Regions from separate parts of the Kitasatospora sp. NPDC001132 genome, predicted to be linked through region 4. Evidence: riboswitches for the same ligand, from Rfam matches in the RefSeq annotation. Region 4 holds a riboswitch; each other region holds the start of a gene.
What was found. A riboswitch is a leader RNA that binds a small molecule or an ion and turns the genes downstream of it on or off. The one in region 4 is predicted to bind cyclic di-AMP.
Positions count from the first base shown of each region.

Region 1: another riboswitch for cyclic di-AMP. It lies ahead of ACWDBE_RS17045 (transglycosylase family protein); the one in region 4 lies ahead of ACWDBE_RS11910 (M23 family metallopeptidase).
Region 2: another riboswitch for cyclic di-AMP. It lies ahead of ACWDBE_RS04575 (NlpC/P60 family protein); the one in region 4 lies ahead of ACWDBE_RS11910 (M23 family metallopeptidase).
Region 3: another riboswitch for cyclic di-AMP. It lies ahead of ACWDBE_RS20740 (M23 family metallopeptidase); the one in region 4 lies ahead of ACWDBE_RS11910 (M23 family metallopeptidase).

Region 1 is NZ_JBSFKF010000010.1:277,221-281,423, forward strand. It holds gene ACWDBE_RS17035 (LacI family DNA-binding transcriptional regulator) at 1-25, shown strand, start outside; gene ACWDBE_RS17040 (hypothetical protein) at 142-342, opposite strand; gene ACWDBE_RS17045 (transglycosylase family protein) at 573-1,865, opposite strand; cyclic di-AMP (ydaO/yuaA leader) riboswitch at 1,852-2,015, opposite strand; gene ACWDBE_RS17050 (sirohydrochlorin chelatase) at 2,533-3,492, opposite strand; gene ACWDBE_RS17055 (DUF397 domain-containing protein) at 4,051-4,203, shown strand, end outside.
Region 2 is NZ_JBSFKF010000003.1:36,249-40,451, reverse strand. It holds gene ACWDBE_RS04585 (NYN domain-containing protein) at 1-398, shown strand, start outside; gene ACWDBE_RS04580 (C40 family peptidase) at 600-1,637, shown strand; cyclic di-AMP (ydaO/yuaA leader) riboswitch at 1,976-2,129, shown strand; gene ACWDBE_RS04575 (NlpC/P60 family protein) at 2,140-3,255, shown strand; gene ACWDBE_RS04570 (NlpC/P60 family protein) at 3,482-4,203, shown strand, end outside.
Region 3 is NZ_JBSFKF010000014.1:149,018-153,220, forward strand. It holds gene ACWDBE_RS20735 (APC family permease) at 1-604, opposite strand, end outside; gene ACWDBE_RS20740 (M23 family metallopeptidase) at 967-1,950, opposite strand; cyclic di-AMP (ydaO/yuaA leader) riboswitch at 1,953-2,090, opposite strand; gene ACWDBE_RS20745 (MFS transporter) at 2,444-3,985, shown strand; gene purB (adenylosuccinate lyase) at 4,027-4,203, opposite strand, start outside.
Region 4 is NZ_JBSFKF010000007.1:61,512-65,714, reverse strand. It holds gene ACWDBE_RS11930 (ATP-binding protein) at 1-40, opposite strand, end outside; gene ACWDBE_RS11925 (TetR/AcrR family transcriptional regulator) at 314-880, opposite strand; gene ACWDBE_RS11920 (alpha/beta fold hydrolase) at 1,007-1,888, opposite strand; gene ACWDBE_RS11915 (YiaA/YiaB family inner membrane protein) at 1,964-2,254, opposite strand; cyclic di-AMP (ydaO/yuaA leader) riboswitch at 2,452-2,610, shown strand; gene ACWDBE_RS11910 (M23 family metallopeptidase) at 2,623-3,471, shown strand; gene ACWDBE_RS11905 (hypothetical protein) at 3,531-4,203, opposite strand, start outside.

The DNA.
Region 1 (4,203 bases), on a different contig from region 4:
GTCCACGGGGGCCTGCGCGCGCTGAGCGCCGGCGGCCGCGGCCGACGTACGGGCCCTGGAGGGCGGTTGCCCTCCGGGGCCCTTCGGCGTGCGCGCGGCCGGTCGTGGCGGCCGTCGGTGGTCGTGGCGGCCGTCGGGTGGTCAGCCCTCCTGGGTGGTCGGCCCGTCGGCGGTCAGGCAGTGCCCGTCGGTCGCGTCGCCGGTCCGGGTCTCGGTGCGGCGGCCGCGGGCCAGGTAGTCGCGCAGGACCAGTTCGACGGCGTCCTGGGGGTTCTTGGTGCCGGAGAGCATCATCACGTCGATCGCGAGGTTCGCGTCGAGGGTGACGGTGACCTGGGCCATGTGGACTCCTCCTCGGGTGTCCTCGGGTGCAGAGCAGCAGCATGCCCGTTGGAGCGGGGATCCACCACGGGGATATGGCCGGAGGTACGTCGGAACCCCCGGGGAGAGCGACCAGACTCTCCCCGGGGGCGGTGGGTGGTCAGCGTTCGGGCGACAGCTGACAGATGATGAAATCTGTTACCTGTTACCTGTTACCTGAGGCCCGTCGGCTGTCCGACTGCGCGCCGTTCTCAGACCCGGCCGGCGAAGTCCGGGGCCCAGTTGGCGATGCTCTGCTCGCGGACGCCCGAGCTCGGGTTGGCGGCCTCGACGTACTTGCCGTTGCCGACGTAGATCGCGACGTGGTAGACGCCGGAGTCCTTGCCGTTGTTGGACCAGAACAGCAGGTCGCCCGGCTTGAGGCTGTCCAGCGAGACGTGGGTGCTGGCGGCGGCCTGGTCGGCGGCGACGCGCGGGACGGAGATGCCCGCGGCGCGCAGCGCGGCCTGGGTCAGACCGGAGCAGTCCCAGCCGCCGTTGCCGGTGCCACCGTAGACGTACGCCTGACCGACCTTCGACTCGGCGAAGGCGACCGCGGCGGCCATGCTGCCAGTGGCGGCCGGAGCCTGGGTCTGGGCCTGCGGCGCGGGCTTGGCGGCCGGCTTGGCGGCCGGGGCCGGGGTCTGCGCGGTCGGCTGGGCGTTCACGGCACCGCCGTTCGCGGACTGGCCGGACTTCTGGGAGCGGTCGGACCCGGTGGAGTCCGAGCCGGTCGCACCGCCGAAGGACAGCTGCTGGCCCGGGTAGATGGTGTCCGGGCCCTCGGTCAGGGTGCCGCGGTTGAGCTCGTACAGCCGCTGCCAGCCGCCCCGCACATTGTGCTGGTCGGCGATCGAGGACAGCCAGTCGCCCTCGACCACGGTGTAGTCGCCGCCCTGGGCCTGCTGCTGACGCTTCTGGACCCAGTCGCCGCGGTTGCCGGAGGCGGTGGCCTGCGCGCCGTCCTGGGCGGGCGCGGCGGGCTTCGCGGCGGGGGCCTGGGGCGTCGCGGCCGGAGTGGCCGGCTTGGCGCTCTGGACGGGCGCGGCGGGCTTGGAAGGGGTCGAGCCCGTGGCCGAGCCCGCCGAGGTGTCGACGGCGGCCGGGGTGCCGCCCTTGGCCAGGCCGGCCTTGACGGAGCAGACGGGCCAGGCACCCGGGCCCTGCGAGGCGAGGACCTTCTCGGCGATCGCGATCTGCTGGTCCTTGGTGGCCAGGTCGGCGCGCGTCGCGTAGGCGGTGCCGCCGAAGGCGGACCAGGTGCTGGAGGTGAACTGGAGGCCGCCGTAGAAGCCGTTGCCGGTGTTGATGCTCCAGTTGCCGCCGCTCTCGCACTGGGCGACCTTGTCCCAGGTGGCGACGGAGGCGGCCGAGGCGGTGCCCGGGGTGAGGCAGGGGACGGTGAGGCCGACGCCCGCGACGCCGAGGGCGGCGATCACGCGGCGGGTTCGGCCGGGCAGGCTGGTGCCGTTGGTGGGCAGCATGAAGACGGAGTCCTCTCCCACGCCTGCGAGGTGAGCTGTCGGATTCGGGCTGGAGTTGCCCGGCCGCGCCGGTGGGCGCGGCTTCACCCCTAGCCCTGGACCGTTCCGCAGACCGGTCCGGGGCGACTTACCTGTGGGTCCCCCGCTCCTGCCGTGGTGCGTTTTCGCGCTGCCAGGACATCCGACGGCAGGACTCGGCGTTGCGGATGAACCGGGTTCGTGTGGTCACGAACGGGGAGCACGTTAATCAGACTCAAGTTCAAACTGCAAACCACTGTGATGCGCATCACGGTTTAGTGGGAACTGCCAAAATTGCCGCCATCCATGATCGTAAATGATCGTTTTCGGGCAATGCCGTTGCTGAAGTCGACAACTGGCTCCACCTCAGAGCTGATGTGACACCGCGCCGAGTCGCGGAGCCGGCGCACCCTGGCGGTGGGGGAGTGGGCGCGATTCGAACACCTGGGCCTGCGCTCCCTATTCCCTTTCAAATGCCACCAGAACGGACATTCCGCGCTATTTTTCGCGTCATCGTCGTCATTGCCGTCCGCATCCGGGCGGGAGGGTGACGCGGGAGGGGCGATCCGGGAGGGACGACGCGCGGGCGGTGGGAGGGATAGAGCGAAGGGCCCGGAACGCAAGCCGTTCCGGGCCCTTCGGAGCGCGCCGAGCGGCGCGCGGAGTCGAACTACTGCCCGGCGGGCGCCTCGGCGGCCGCGTGGGCGCCGCGAGCACCCTCCGTGACCCCCTCGGCCTCGGCGGCGGCCGCCGCCTCCGCCTCGGCCCGCGCCAGGTCCTCCGGGGACGGCGTGGGCAGCGCGGCCAGGTACGTGGAGGCGATCAGCTGGCCGACCGACGGGTACGAGCCCAGCGGCGCGGCCGACGGGCAGCCGGTCTCCTCGGCGGCGGTGGCGAGCAGCTCGGAGTCCGCCTCCGGGCCGATCACCAGCGGGGCCAGCGCCGGGCGCTGCGAGCCGGTCTCCTTGAGGTGGTTGACGGCCGCGGCCACCGAGCCGGGCACGTCGAGCGCGGCGGCGACGACCGGCACGGCCAGTCGGGCGGCCAGCAGCACGCCGGTGATGCCGGCCGCGGCGGCAGCGTCCTCGCCGCCGACGGTGGTCAGCACCACGCCGTCCGCGGCGGTCGCGATGGCGAACAGCCGGGCGCGGTCGGCCCGGGCCAGCCCGGCCTCGGACAGCCGGACGTGCACGGCCTCGGCCAGCAGCGGGTGCGGGCCCAGCGGGTCGGTGACGGGCGCGCCGTACTCGGCGGCGAGCGCGTGAAGCTCGGTCAGGAAGGTGTGCGGGCCGGGCACCAGCGGCACCAGGACGGGCATCGGAAGCCCGGCCTCGGCGGCCAGGGTCAGCAGCTCGGCCACGGTGCGGTCCTCGCCGTCCGCGCCCTCGGTGCCGTCACCCGGGAGGTAGCCGACCGCGGTCTGGACGCCGTTCTGCTCGGTGCGGACGATCGAGAGCAGCTCCTCGACGACCGAGCGGGACTCGGGCCCGGCGGTCGCGGGCACGGCGAGCACCAGGGCCGGGGCGCCGGCCGGGATCTCGGGGCGCTCGGGACGACGGTGGCGCCCCCGCGCACGGGAGCCTGGAGTGCGGACGGGCAGTGGCGCGCCCGGGATGGCTGCGGTGCTCATGCCGGAGATCGTAGGACATCTGCCCGTCAGGCTTGCAGTCGGCTGCCGTGCGGGATTCACGCGAGCGCGGTGCGGACCCGGCGCGTCCTCGGCGCCGGTCCGGGCGCTTTGCCTACAATCCGGACATTCTTCGCCCAACCCCCGTACGGTCGCCCGTGGTTGCCTCGACGTGATCCGAGGGGCGGGCGTTGCACCCGGGGCGCGTGAGATGTCTCACAGCACAGGGGTGGTTTGACTGAGGGTCACGGGCGCGCGACTCCCGGCATTCGAAGATCAACATTCGGCGGGGAAGTGCTCACGGCCGGTTATCGCGAACCCGGCGATTCCATCGGCTATGTCCGTTTACGTACCGTCAGGAGAAGGGTCCGTGAAGAGTTCGCGCCTGCGAATAAAAGGCCTCGTGCACCTGCAATGTCTCGTGCTGATGCACGTGCACTGCAGCTATCATCGCGTCAAGTGAGGCGTTGTGCCGGACCGGTACGGGGCCGGTCCGTTCGTTTCGGCGGTGCCGGGGGCGCCGCGCTGGACGACAACTCCGGAGCTCTTCGGGAGACTTCTATGCACGACTCGCAGGACACGAACGGTTCGTACGACACCTACAACGGGATGGCCGCCGCCGATCTCCAGGGGGTGGTCTGGCAGAAGAGTCTGCACAGCAACTCCCAGGGCAATTGCGTTGAATTCGCGGCCCTGCCGGGCGGCGACGTGGCG
Region 2 (4,203 bases), on a different contig from region 4:
ACCAGCTGCTGGCGATCCCCCAGGTCCACCTGGTGGTGGACGGCTACAACGTGACCAAGGCCGGCTATCCGGCACTGCCGCTGGAGCAACAGCGGATCCGGCTGCTGGGCGGGCTGGCGATGCTGGCTCAGCGCACCCAGGCGGAGGTCACCTGCGTGTTCGACGGGCAGGACCTGGACGTCCCGGTGATCATGGCGCCACCGCGCGGGGTCCGGGTGCGGTTCAGCCGGACCGGGGAAACGGCCGACGAGCTGATCCGCCGTCTGGTGCGGGCCGAGCCGCAGGGTCGTCCGGTGGTGGTGGTGTCCACCGACCGGGAGGTCGCGGAGGGCGTGCGGAAGGCGGGCGCGCGCCCCGTGGCGTCGGTGCTGCTGTTGAACCGGCTGGCCCGGCCCTGACCTCGGCCGATTCCGTGTGATTCCTGGTCAGGGGCGGTTCCGGGGCCTTGTGAGGGGGCTGTGGAGTCAGTGTGGGGTGGCCGAGTTCATGCCATCGGGGGAGTGGCAAAACGGATAGATCTTCACTAGGGTCTGGCGTCAAACCTATTTTCGGGAATCTCATCCCATCAGGTGAGTCCGCTGGAAGAAGGAGCCGGTCCCTTGGCCTCCCACCGCCGTCCCAAGCAGCCGAGCCGCGCGCGGATCTCCGTGCTCACCGCTGCCGCTGCGACCGCGGTCGCCCTCTCCGCCCAGGTGGCCGCGCACGCCGCGCCGCAGCCGAACAAGGCGGACGTCAAGGCGCAGATCGACCAGCTCCAGGAGGAGCAGGAGCAGGCGGCGGAGAAGTACAACGGCGCCAAGGAGCGGGCCGACCAGCTGCGCAAGCAGGCCGACCAGCTGCAGGACCAGGTGGCCCGCAGCCAGGAGCAGATGACCCAGCTCCAGGGTGGCCTGGCCGAGGTGGCGGGGGATCAGTACCGCTCCGGCGGCATCGACCCGTCCGTCCAGCTGATGCTCTCCTCCGACCCGTCCGGCTACCTGGAGAAGGCCTCGACCGTCCAGCAGGCCAGCACCAGCCAGGCCGAGGCGCTCAAGGGGCTGCTGGAACAGCAGCGCCGGCTGGACCAGGAGAAGGCCGAGGCGGCCGCCGTGCTCGCCTCGCTGGACACCACCACCAAGGACCTCAATCAGGCCAAGGCGGACGTCAACACCAAGCTGAAGGCCGCCCAGGACCTGCTGAACTCGCTCAGCGCCGCCGACCGCGCCGCGCTGAAGGCCCAGCAGGCGCAGGACGACCGCGCCTCGCGCGGCAGCGAGCGGGTCGACCTCGGCAGCCTGCCGCCGGCCAGCGGCTACGCGGCCGTGGCGATGGCCAAGGCGATGAGCAAGCAGGGCTCGCCGTACGTGTGGGGCGCCACCGGCTCGACCACCTTCGACTGCTCGGGCCTGATGGTCTGGTCGTACGGGCAGGCGGGCGTCTCGCTGCCGCGCACCTCGCAGGAGCAGGGCCACTACGGCACCCGGGTGCCCTCGCTGGACCAGGCCCAGCCCGGCGACCTGGTGATCTACGGCTCCGACATGCACCACGTCGGGATGTACATCGGCAACGGCATGGTGGTCCACGCGCCGCACACCGGTGACGTGGTGAAGGTGATGAAGGCCGACGCGATGCCGATCAACACCATCCGCCGGGTCTGACGGTCCGACACGCCCGCCGGGCTCCCTCGGGGGCCTGTGAAAAGCGCCACCCTCCCTTGGGGGTGGCGTTCGGCTTTCCCGCCCTTTCGCGACCACATGCTGAGAACCGATCAGCCTTGTGTGTGCCAGTGGTCACCATCGGTCATTTTCACAAAAGAACTTGGGTAATCTTCTGCCTTTTTTCTGACAAGGATTTGAACGGATCACGGTTCAGTTACTAGGGTCATGCTCCGAACCACCGCACTGTCGATCGCCCAGCCAGGGTGGCGGCGGTGGTTACCGCCGAGTTCGCGAGGCAGCGGGGCAGGTCGAAGCGACTGCCCGACAGGGGAGCCCAGTGTTCGGGGGCGCTGCGGAGCGGAGCCGGGGAACCATGTTCCTCCGGGGTGAATCGGCGCCAGGTCGGCCGGTGGAACGGCCGTGAGGCGTCGTAGGGCATGCTTCCGGCCCGAACCCGTCAGCTCACCCGGTAGGCGGACGTAGGAAGAAGGAGTCCGCCTTCGTGGCGTCCCATCGTCGTCCCAAGCCCGCCGGTCGCGCCCGCGTCTCGATCCTGACGGGTGTCGCCGCGGCGGCCGTCGTCCTCTCCGCGCAGGGTGCCCACGCGGACCCGCAGCCGACCAAGGAACAGGTCAAGGGGCAGGTCGACCAGCTCAACGAGCAGGCCGAGGTCGCGACCGAGAACTACAACGCCGCCCAGGCCAAGCAGCAGGAGCTGGAGAAGCAGGTCTCCGGCCTGCAGGACCAGGTGGCCCGTCAGCAGGCCCAGGTCACCGAGCTCCAGGGCGGCCTCGCCGAGATCGCCGGCGAGCAGTACCGCAACGGGGGCATATCCCCGACCGTCCAGCTGATGTTCTCCTCCAGCCCGGACAACTTCCTCAGCCAGGCCGGCACGCTGAACCAGGCCGGCAGCACCCAGAAGGGGCAGCTGAAGGAGCTCCAGGAGCAGCAGCGCAAGCTCGACCAGGACCGCAACGAGGCCCAGGGCAAGCTCGCCGAGCTGGAGTCGACCACCCAGCAGCTGAAGGCCTCCAAGGACGAGGTCCAGGGCAAGCTGAAGGCGGCCCAGGACCTGCTCAACACCCTGACCGAGCAGGACCGCCAGGCGCTGCGCCAGGCCGAGGAGAAGGCCGCGGCCGACGCCAAGGCCAAGGCCGACGCCGCCCAGGCGCAGCAGCAGCAGGCCGACCGCGCCTCGCGCGACAACAGCCGCGGCAACCTGGCGACCGGCTCGACCGCCGCTCCGGTGAAGGTGGCCGCGGGCAGCTCGCGCGGTGCCGCCGCCCTCTCGTACGCCGCGTCCAAGGTCGGCAGCCCGTACGTCTGGGGCGCCACCGGCCCGGGCTCCTTCGACTGCTCCGGCCTGATGGTCTGGGCGTTCAACCAGGCCGGGGTGTCGCTGCCGCGCACCTCGCAGGCGCAGGCCGGGGCCGGCACCCGGATCGGCTCGGACATCTCCCAGGCCCAGCCCGGCGACCTGCTGATCTTCTACAGCGACGCCCACCACGTCGGCATCTACGCCGGCAACGGCCAGGTGCTGCACGCTCCCAAGCCGGGTGCGTCGGTGCGCTACGAGGCGGTCGGCAACATGCCGCTGACCTCCATCGTGCGGGTCTGATCCCCGCTCGGACGCCTCCGGGCCCGGTCTTCCCCAGGGAAGGCCGGGCCTGCGGCTTTTCCGGCGGGTCGAGCTGATGTCCGATTAGGGGTCGAATATTCGGGTTGGGAAGGGTTTGGACTCGCTTGCCCGGACTCGCTAACGTCTGCCACCGGACTCCCGCTCGACGGCCGCCCGTCCCGGTGCGGCGGCGGGGCCGCGCCGCAGGATTGGAGCCGCTGCCGCCATGCCCGTGCACCGCCGTTCCCAACTGCTCACCCGGGCGCTGGTGCTGACCGCGGCCGCCGCCACCGCGCTGGGCGTGGCCGCCGGAGGCCGCGCCCAGGCCGCGCCGGACAGCCCGGACCCGGGCGATCGTCAGGACGTCAGGACGCAGGTCGAGCAGCTGTACGACGAGGCCGAGCAGGCCTCCGAGAAGGCGAACGCGGCGCAGGAGGCCCAGCGGCGGCTCCAGGGCGAGACCACGATCCTCCAGGGCGAGATCGCCATCGCCCAGGACCAGCTCAACGAACTGCGCGGCGACCTGGCGACAGTGGCCGGGGCCGAGTACCGCGGTGGCGGAATGGCCCAGACCGCCCAGCTGTTCCTCTCGTCCGACCCGGAGGGCTACCTGGTCCGCGCCCGCACCCTGGGGCAGGCCGCCGCGCGCCAGCAGGAGACCCTGCACGAGCTGGTCACCCGGCAGCGCCGGCTCGACCAGCGCCGCACCGAGGCGGCCGGCAAGCTCGCCGAGCTGGACCAGACCCGCCGCACGCTCGCCGACACCAAGCAGCAGATCCAGCAGCGGCTCGCCGGGGCGCAGAAGCTGCTGAACGGCCTGGGCGCCGCCGAGCGGGCCCGGATGACGGCCCAGGACGCCCGGGACGCCGAGCAGCGCGCCACCCGGGGCACCGACCGGCTGGACCTCGGCACCGCCCCGCCCGCCTCCGAGCGGGGGGCGGCCGCGCT
Region 3 (4,203 bases), on a different contig from region 4:
CCGGGCCGCCGCCGGAGAACAGCACGGCGAACGAGACCGCACTCAGCACCCCGATCTCCAGCACCAGCGCGACGCCGAGCACCTTGGCCGTCAGGTGCAGGTCGAACCAGGCCATCACCCCGATCACCGCCGCCCCGGACAGCGCGTACCAGCCCCAGCCCAGCTCCACCCCCAGCTGCGAACGGACCAGTCCCCGCAGCGAGTACGCGAAGAAGCCGAGGGCCGAGGCCTCGGTGACGACGTACGCGAGCACCGCCAGCAGTCCCGAGGCCATCCCGACCACCCGGCCCAGCCCGTGCGAGACGTAGCCGTAGAACGCGCCGGCCGCGGTGATGTGCCGGGCCATCGCGACGTAGCCGACCGAGAACACCGTCAGCACCACGGTCGCCACGACGTACGCGGCGGGCGCGCCGACGCCGTTGCCCTGCCCGACGATGATCGGCAGGTTGCCCGTCATCGCGGTGATCGGGGCGGCGGTGGCGAGCGCCATGAACACCACGCCGACCAGGCCGACCGAATCGGCCTTCAGCCGGTCGACCCCGTCCTCCCCGGGCCGCTCCCGGCCGGCCGTCCTCCCCGCCACGCCCCCACTGCGGACCGCCATCCGCCCTCCTCGCCTCCGGACCCGCCCGCCCGGCCGGACCGACCGGGCGCTGACCGTTCGCCAGCATGACGTGCCACGGCCACCCGGCGACGCCACCGAACCCCTCCGTCACACCGGAGTTGACGCCGCGTTCGACCCGTCCGAACGAAACCCGGGAACAGCCGGGCGGCACGGAAACGGCAGTGGCCGGCCCGGCCGCACGAGGAGTCCTCGTACGGCCGGGCCGGCCTGGGCGTGTCCCGCGCCCATGTCCGCCGTGCGGCGATCACCCGGTCGAGCGGTCACCCGACATGACCATCCCGGAGGATCGTTTCGCCCCGCAGCGACGGTGGTTCCGGAAACCCTCGGAGCTCAGCCGTGGGTCAGAGCGCGACGCCGTGCGCGCGCAGGTAGGCGACCGGGTTGATGTCCGAGCCGTACTCCGAGCCGTTGCGGACCTCGAAGTGCAGGTGCGGGCCGGTCACGTTGCCAGTGGCACCGGACAGGCCGATCTGCTGGCCGACGGTGACGGCCTGACCGATCCTCACGCCGATCGAGGAGAGGTGCGCGTACTCGGCGTAGTGGCCGTCGGCGAGCTTGATCTCGACCTCGTTGCCGTAGGCGCCGCCGTTGCCGGCCTTGACCACGACACCGTTGGCGATGGCGCGCAGCGGGGTGCCGGTGGAGGCGACGAAGTCCTGGCCGGTGTGGTGGCCGGAGGCCCACATCGAGCCGGCCACACCGTAGGCGGTGCCGAGCCTCGGGTTGGCCAGCGGGGCGACGAAGCCGGAGGTGGCGGCGGCGACCGGAGTGGCGGTCACGGCCTGGGCCGGGGTGGCGACCTGCAGCTGGGTCTGCAGCTGCGTGGCCGGCTTGGCGGCCTCGGTCCGCACCTGGACCCGGTCCTGCGCCTTGGCGGCCTGGGTCGCGGGAGCGGCCGACTCGGCCGGGGCGGCGGCCTTCGCCGGAGCGGAGTCGGCCGACGGCGCGACGGCGTGGCCCGGCAGCGCGAGCCGCTGGCCCGCGAAGATCAGGTTCGGGTCGGCACCGACGACCGAGCGGTTCTGCTCGTACAGGGCGTGCCAGCCGCCCTCGACGTTCTTGACCTCGGCAATCTTGGACAGGGTGTCACCGCTGACGACGCGGTAGCTCTCCTGCACTGCCTGGGCGGCCGGAGCATCGGCCGGAGCAGCCGACTCGGCGCGGGCGGAGGCGGCGGCCTGCGCGACCGGGGCGGCCGGAGCGGTGTGGGCCTGGGCGCTCATCGCGGTGACGAGCGGGAGGGCGAAGGAGACGCCGGTGACGGCGGTGGCGATGCCGATGCGGGCGGCGCGGGGCAGGGCGATACGACGAGCCTGAGCAGGCATGGAAGTTTCCTCTCCGACGCCTGCGAGGTGAGCTGTCGGGTTCGGGCTGGAGTTGCCCGGCCGCATGCGCGGCTTCACCCCTAGCCGGTCCTGGACGCCCGCGCCCTGAGGCGCGAACTCCGGTCCGGCGACTTACCTGTGGGTCCCCCGCTCCTGCCGTACAGAGTTCGTTTCGAACCACCGGGCAGCGGCAGGACTCGGCGTTCCACCCGGCGGATCCGTCCGGACTGGCCGGGCGGTCGCTGAACTAAAACCCATCCGTTCGGGTGAAGCAATGTCGATCTTTGAAAGCGCAACCATTCCCCCTTCCCCGGTGACCCTCCGCAGGCCGGAGCACACGTTCCGCACACAATCCATTCACCCCCCGCCACTGATCCACGACCCTGCGCCGAGATCCGCGACGCTGCGCAGCCGCCCACTCACACCCCGCCCACCGTCAACACACCCACCGGTGACCCTTGTCACGTGCGCCCCGGCAGCGCAGGATTCGCCCGTGGCCACCTCAGAGGCCGGCACCCTGCGCCTGAGCACCGCGCAGGGCCGCTGGGTACTACTGGCGACGGTGCTCGGCTCCAGCATGGCGATGCTCGACGGCACCGTGGTGAACGTCGCCCTGCCCCGGATCGGCGCCGACCTCGGCGCCTCCCTCGCGTCCCTGCAATGGACCCTGAACGCCTATCTGCTCACCCTGGCGGGCCTGATCCTGCTCGGCGGCGCGCTGGGCGACCGGTACGGACGGCGCAAGGTCTTCCTGATCGGCGTGGTCTGGTTCGCCATCGCCTCCGCCGCCTGCGCCGCCGCACCGAACATCCACGTGCTGATCGCCGCCCGCGCCGTCCAGGGCATCGGCGGGGCACTGCTCACCCCCGGCTCGCTCGCCATGCTCCAGGCCGTCTTCCACCCTGACGACCGCTCGGCGGCGGTCGGCCTCTGGTCCGGCCTGGGCGGGGTGTCGGCGGCGGTCGGCCCGTTCCTAGGCGGCTGGCTGGTGGACGGCCCCGGCTGGCGCTGGATCTTCCTGCTGAACCTGCCGCTCGCCGCCGCCGTGATCGCCGTCGCCACCCGGTCGGTGCCGGAGAGCCGGGACAAGGACGCCTCCGGCCGCTTCGACGTGCTCGGCGCCGTGCTCGCTGCCCTCGCCCTCGGCGCGATCACCTACGCGCTGACCGCGGCCGGCGAGGGCCTGTCCCCCGCCGTCTGGGTCAGCGGAGTGATCGGGGTGGTGCTCGGCGTCGCCTTCGTGGCCGTCGAGCGCCGCGCGCCCGAACCGATGCTGCCGCTCGGCCTCTTCTCCTCCCGGCTGTTCACCGCGGTGAACCTGGTCACCCTGTGCGTGTACGCGGCGTTCAGCGGCGTCTTCTTCCTGCTGGTGGTGCAGCTCCAGATCGTGTCCGGGTTCTCGCCGCTGGTCTCGGGCTTCGCCCTGGTGCCGATCACCGTGCTGATGCTGCTGCTGTCCGCCCGTGCCGGACGCCTCGGCAAGCGGATCGGCCCGCGCATCCCGCTCACCGTCGGCCCGATGCTGTGCGCCGCCGGGGTGCTGTTGATGCTGCGCATCGGCCCGGACTCCTCGTACTGGGTGGACGTGCTGCCCGCCGTCACGGTGATGGGCTGCGGCATGACGCTGCTGGTCGCACCGCTGACGGCGACCGTGCTGGCCGCCGTCGAGGTCCGCCACGCGGGCATCGCCAGCGGGGTCAACAACGCCGCCGCCCGCGCGGCCGGCCTGCTCGCGGTGGCCGCCCTGCCGGCGCTGGCCGGGCTGAGCGGCGACGCCTACCGGGTACCCTCCTCGGTCGACGCCGCCTTCCACACCGCCATGCTGATCTGCGCGGGCCTGCTGGTCGCCGGCGGGCTGATCGCCTCCGCGACCGTACGGGGCAACGTGCTCGCCCCCGAGGAGCAGCCGGTGGCCGAGCCGAACTGCGACTGGCCGTGCGGGCCCACCGCCCCGCCGCTCGACCCGGGCCACGTCCCCGTGACGCGCGAGGGCCCCGCCACCGGTCCGGCGGCGGGGCCCTCACCCAAGGGCTGACGCTACGTCAGAAGGCGCTTCCCGTCAGGGAATGCCGCCCGTCAGAGAATGTCGCCGGGCGCGTACTCGGCGGCCTCCGGGTAGGCGGCCGCGACGGCCTCCACCTGGCGGACGACCTCGGCGACCTGGGCGCCGGCCGCGCCGGTGAAGGACAGCTTGTCGGCCAGCAGCGCGTCCAGGGCGGCCCGGTCCAGCGGGATCCGCTCGTCGGCGGCCAG
Region 4 (4,203 bases):
CGGCGAGCACGCCGGTTGCCGTTACGGACCACTGAGTCATCGTCACGCGGCGAATTCTAGGGTGATGATCCTACGAAGGTGTGAACGGATCTCGCCAAGTGACCGGATCTCGTCAATATCGAGTCAATTCGGCGGCAATCGGCACTCGTTCGACCCCGATCCCACCGCCTGACGAGGGCCCGGACCTGCCCGACCGGCACCGGCGGGCAGCGTCGGAATCGAGCCGGGTGGCCGGATCGCGTTCCACGATGTGTGGGGTCTGTGCTCACGCTGTTCGGAAGGGGCGCGGCCGGGCCGCTCCGGCGCCGGGCCGCTACGCGGGCCAGGCGCGCAGGCCGGTGGTGAGGGTGGCGACGAGGCGGTCGTGGGTGGTGGTGAGGTCCTCGGCGAGCTGGAAGGCACCGGCGGTGGTGAGCGAGGCGAAGCCGTGGGCGAGGGAGCGGACGGTGCGGGCGGCGTGGATCGCCTCGGAGCCGTCGAGGCCGTACTCCCGCAGGACGGCGACGATCACGCCGACGAGCCGGGCGGCCGCGCGGGCCAGGTCGTCGTCCGGCTGCGGGGCCTGGGGGAGGGCGGTGTAGCGGTGCGGGTACTCGGTGGCGTACGCGTGGTAGGCGCGCAGCACGGCGGCGACGGCGTCGTCCCCGCTGCGTCCGACGGCCGCCTCGGCCAGTCGGTCGGCCAGTTCCCCGGTGACCCGGACGGCGATCAGCCGCCGCAGTTCGGCGAGGCCGCCGCTGACGTGCTTGTACAGCGAGGGGGCGGCGACCCCGGCCCGGGCGGCGACGGAGGCCAGGGTGAGGGCCTCGGCGCCCTGCTCGTCGATGAGGGCGAGGGCGTGGTCGACGACCTGGTCGGGGGTCAGTCCTACGCGGGGCATGGGTTCGGGCTCTCCGTACGGGTCGAAGTCGGGTGACGTCGGGCGCTGCCGGGCGGGTGCCGGTGACGTCGGCGGGGCGGGCAGGGGCAGGCAGGGGCAGGGTCGGGCGGGGGCCGGCGGCGGCGCTCAGCCGAGTTCGGCGAGGAACGGCAGCAGGGCGTCCGCGGTGGCCGCCGGGTTGTCGGCCATCGGGTAGTGCCCGGACCCCTCGATCATCGCCTTCCGCGCGCCGAGCGCGGCGGCCTGCCGGTCGGCGACGAGTTCCGGCTTCGGGAAGTCGGGGTCCTTGTCGCCCATGACCACCAGCGCCGGGCACCGCACCGCGGCCGTCCAGCCGACCGGCGCCGAGTCGCCGTGGACGTACCCGCGGGTGGCGGTCTTCCGTCCCGGCGTGCGCAGCGCGGCGACCAGCCCGTCCACGTACGCGTCGAAGTCGGCGGGCTTGGCGCCGGGGAAGGCCATCCGGCGCAGGTAGAAGCCCCAGGAGGCCGGCCAGTGGACGAGGGCGGGGCCCATCAGGGCCATGACGCCGCGCATCAGGGCGCCCGGCCGCGGGCTCTCGACGAAGGCGTCGATCAGGACGATCCCGGCGACCCGCTCGGGCGCGTCCCCGGCGGCCTTCACGACCGTCGCCCCGGTGTACGAGTTGCCGGCGAGGACGGCGCGCTCGATGCCGAGGTGGTCGAGCAGGGCGAGGACGTCGTCGGCGATGGCGGCCGGGCTGTAGTCGTCCCAGCTGATCGAGGATTCGCCGAAGCCCCGCAGGTCCATGGTGACGACGCGGTGGCCGGCGGCGACCAGCAGCGGGCGCAGGTGCCGGTACGCGGCCCGGCTGTCGAGCATGCCCGGGAGCAGGACGACGGGGGTGCCGTCGCCCTGCCGGGTGTCGTCGAAGGCGATCCGGCCGCCGGGAACGCTCAGGTACTGGGTGCTCGGAGTGATGGTGCCGTTCACGGGGTCCTCCTCGGGCCGCGGGTGCTGGGCATCGGCGGTACTGCCGATAGCCATAAAGCTAAGGCTAATAGCCTTAGCCGTCAAGCGGTCGGCGGGCCGGGGGGAAGGGGCGCGGTCGGACGGGTGCGGTCAGACCCCTTCCACCTTGAACGGGTCGTGCTCGCTGAGCAGCTTCTCCAGCCGGGCCTGGTCCACCCGGGTGACCATCTCGTTGGACTCCTGCCGGTCCCGGACCACCTTCGCCAGCGTGAACGCGGAGGTGACGGTGTAGAGGAGGCCGATCCCGAGGAAGGCCCGGGTCCACCCGCCGACCGGCAGGTAGGCGATCCCGGCGGCGAGGGCGATGCCCGACAGGGCGAAGGAGAGGACGGCCTGGATGTGGTACGCGGCCGTGGTGCGGGTCTGCATCGGTGCGCTCATGGCGTCAGGATGCGGCCGCCCGGCCGGGCCGCACATGAGTAGGGGTACTCAGATGGGGCCGTGCGTGAGGGGTCGTTCGTTGACGTCCGTTCACCTGCGATCGGGCGGCCCGAAACGGATGGCTTGGAATCAGAGCCTCCTAGGATTAACGTTTGATAACGCAGCGCGGTTGTCAACGCCGTACCCAGACGGCACCGTGCGCGCCGTCGCCTAATCCCGCCGACCCGCCCCCGGGCAGGTCAGGGAGCCGGGGAACCACGTTCCTTGGGGTGAATCGGCGGGGCTCCGGCCCGGCCGTAGGAGACCTTCCTGCTCCGAACCCGTCAGCTAACCCGGTAGGCGCGAAGGAAGGAAAGGAGCGCGCCTCCGTGGCGTCGACGCACACCCCGGCACACCCGGCCGGCCCCGCAGCCGGTACCCAGCTCCTCGACCACCCCGGCCCGGACGGCCCCGAGGCCTTCGGCCCGGAGGCGTTCGCCGCGGAGGCCGACACCAACCGCCACCGGATGCCGCGTCAGACCCGCGGGGCCTCCCCGCTGCTCGGCGTCACCGCCGTCGCCGCCACGCTGGGCGCCACCGGCTTCGCCTCGGCGACCCCGGCCGCCGCCCCCGCCGTCGAGGTCCCGGACGAGACCCCGGTCGCCCTCTCCGCCGACCCCGGCCTCGCGCTCGCCGCCCGCATCCAGCACCAGGCCGACAGCCAGCGCACCGCCGCCGAGGAGACCGCCCGGCTGCAGGCCGCCCAGGAGGCGGAAGCCAAGGCCGCCGCCAAGGAGGCCGAGGCCAAGCGCGCCGCAGAGGAGGCCGAGCGGGCCAAGGCCGCCGCCCTCACCCTCCCGGTGAACGACTACCGGCTCTCCGCCCACTACGGCCAGAGCGCCCGCTACTGGGCCAACCTGCACACCGGCCTGGACTTCGCCGCCGACACCGGCACCCCCGTCCACGCGCTCGGCCAGGGCACCATCACCTCGGCCGGCTGGGCCGGCTCGTACGGCTACCGGATCGTCGAGACCCTGCCCGACGGCACCGAGATCTGGTACTGCCACCTCTCCTCGATCACCAAGGGCTCCGGCAACGTCGCCACCGGCCAGCAGATCGGCAAGGTCGGCGCGACCGGCAACGTCACCGGCCCCCACCTGCACATGGAGGTCCGCCCCGGCGGCGGCGCCCCGGTCGACCCGGAGCCCTGGCTCCAGCAGCGCGGCCTCAACCCCTGACGCACGCCCACCGACGCACCCGCGGGAGGCCCCTGGACCGGGGCCTCCCGCGCCGCGTCTCACTCCTCGACGGGCAGCTGCGCCAGGTACGCGTCGATCTCCTCCGGGCCCGGCTCCGGCGCCAGCTCCGGGAACTCCGTCACCAGCAGCCGCGGCAGCCCCGGCACCGTCCAGGCGCCGAACAGGTCGAGCGCCGCGTCCACCGCCGCCTCCTCGAACCTCCCGAAGTCCCCGGCCAACTCGTCCGGCATCGGCCGGCCCAGCGCGGTCAGCCGCGCCAGGTTGCGGTAGCTGCGCCGCATCAGGCCCTGCTCCAGCAGCCGACGCGCGCCGTCCGTGGCCATGCCCACCGAGAGCACCCGGCCCGGGCCCCAGCCCCGCTCGTCCGGCTCGTCCAGCCAGCCGGCCGACGCCAGCGCCTCGAACGCCGCCAGCCGCTCCTCCTCGGCGAACTCCCCGAAGCCGGCCAGCCACTCCCGCACCGCCTCCGGGTCCGTGACGTCCGCCCCGTGCGCGTGCAGCAGCAGCGCGTACAGCCGGGGCCAGGTCACCAGGTCGGCGCGGCGCAGCAGCCCGGCCGCGACCTCCCCCTGCCACTCGGCCTCCTCGTGCAGCCGCTCCTGGCGCTTGGCGTTCAGCCGGCGGGCCGCCCGCTGGTGGTCGACCAGCAGCCGGACGGCGTCGCCGTAGGCGAGCGGGTCCTCCTCGGGCGCGGGTTGGACGTACAGGTGG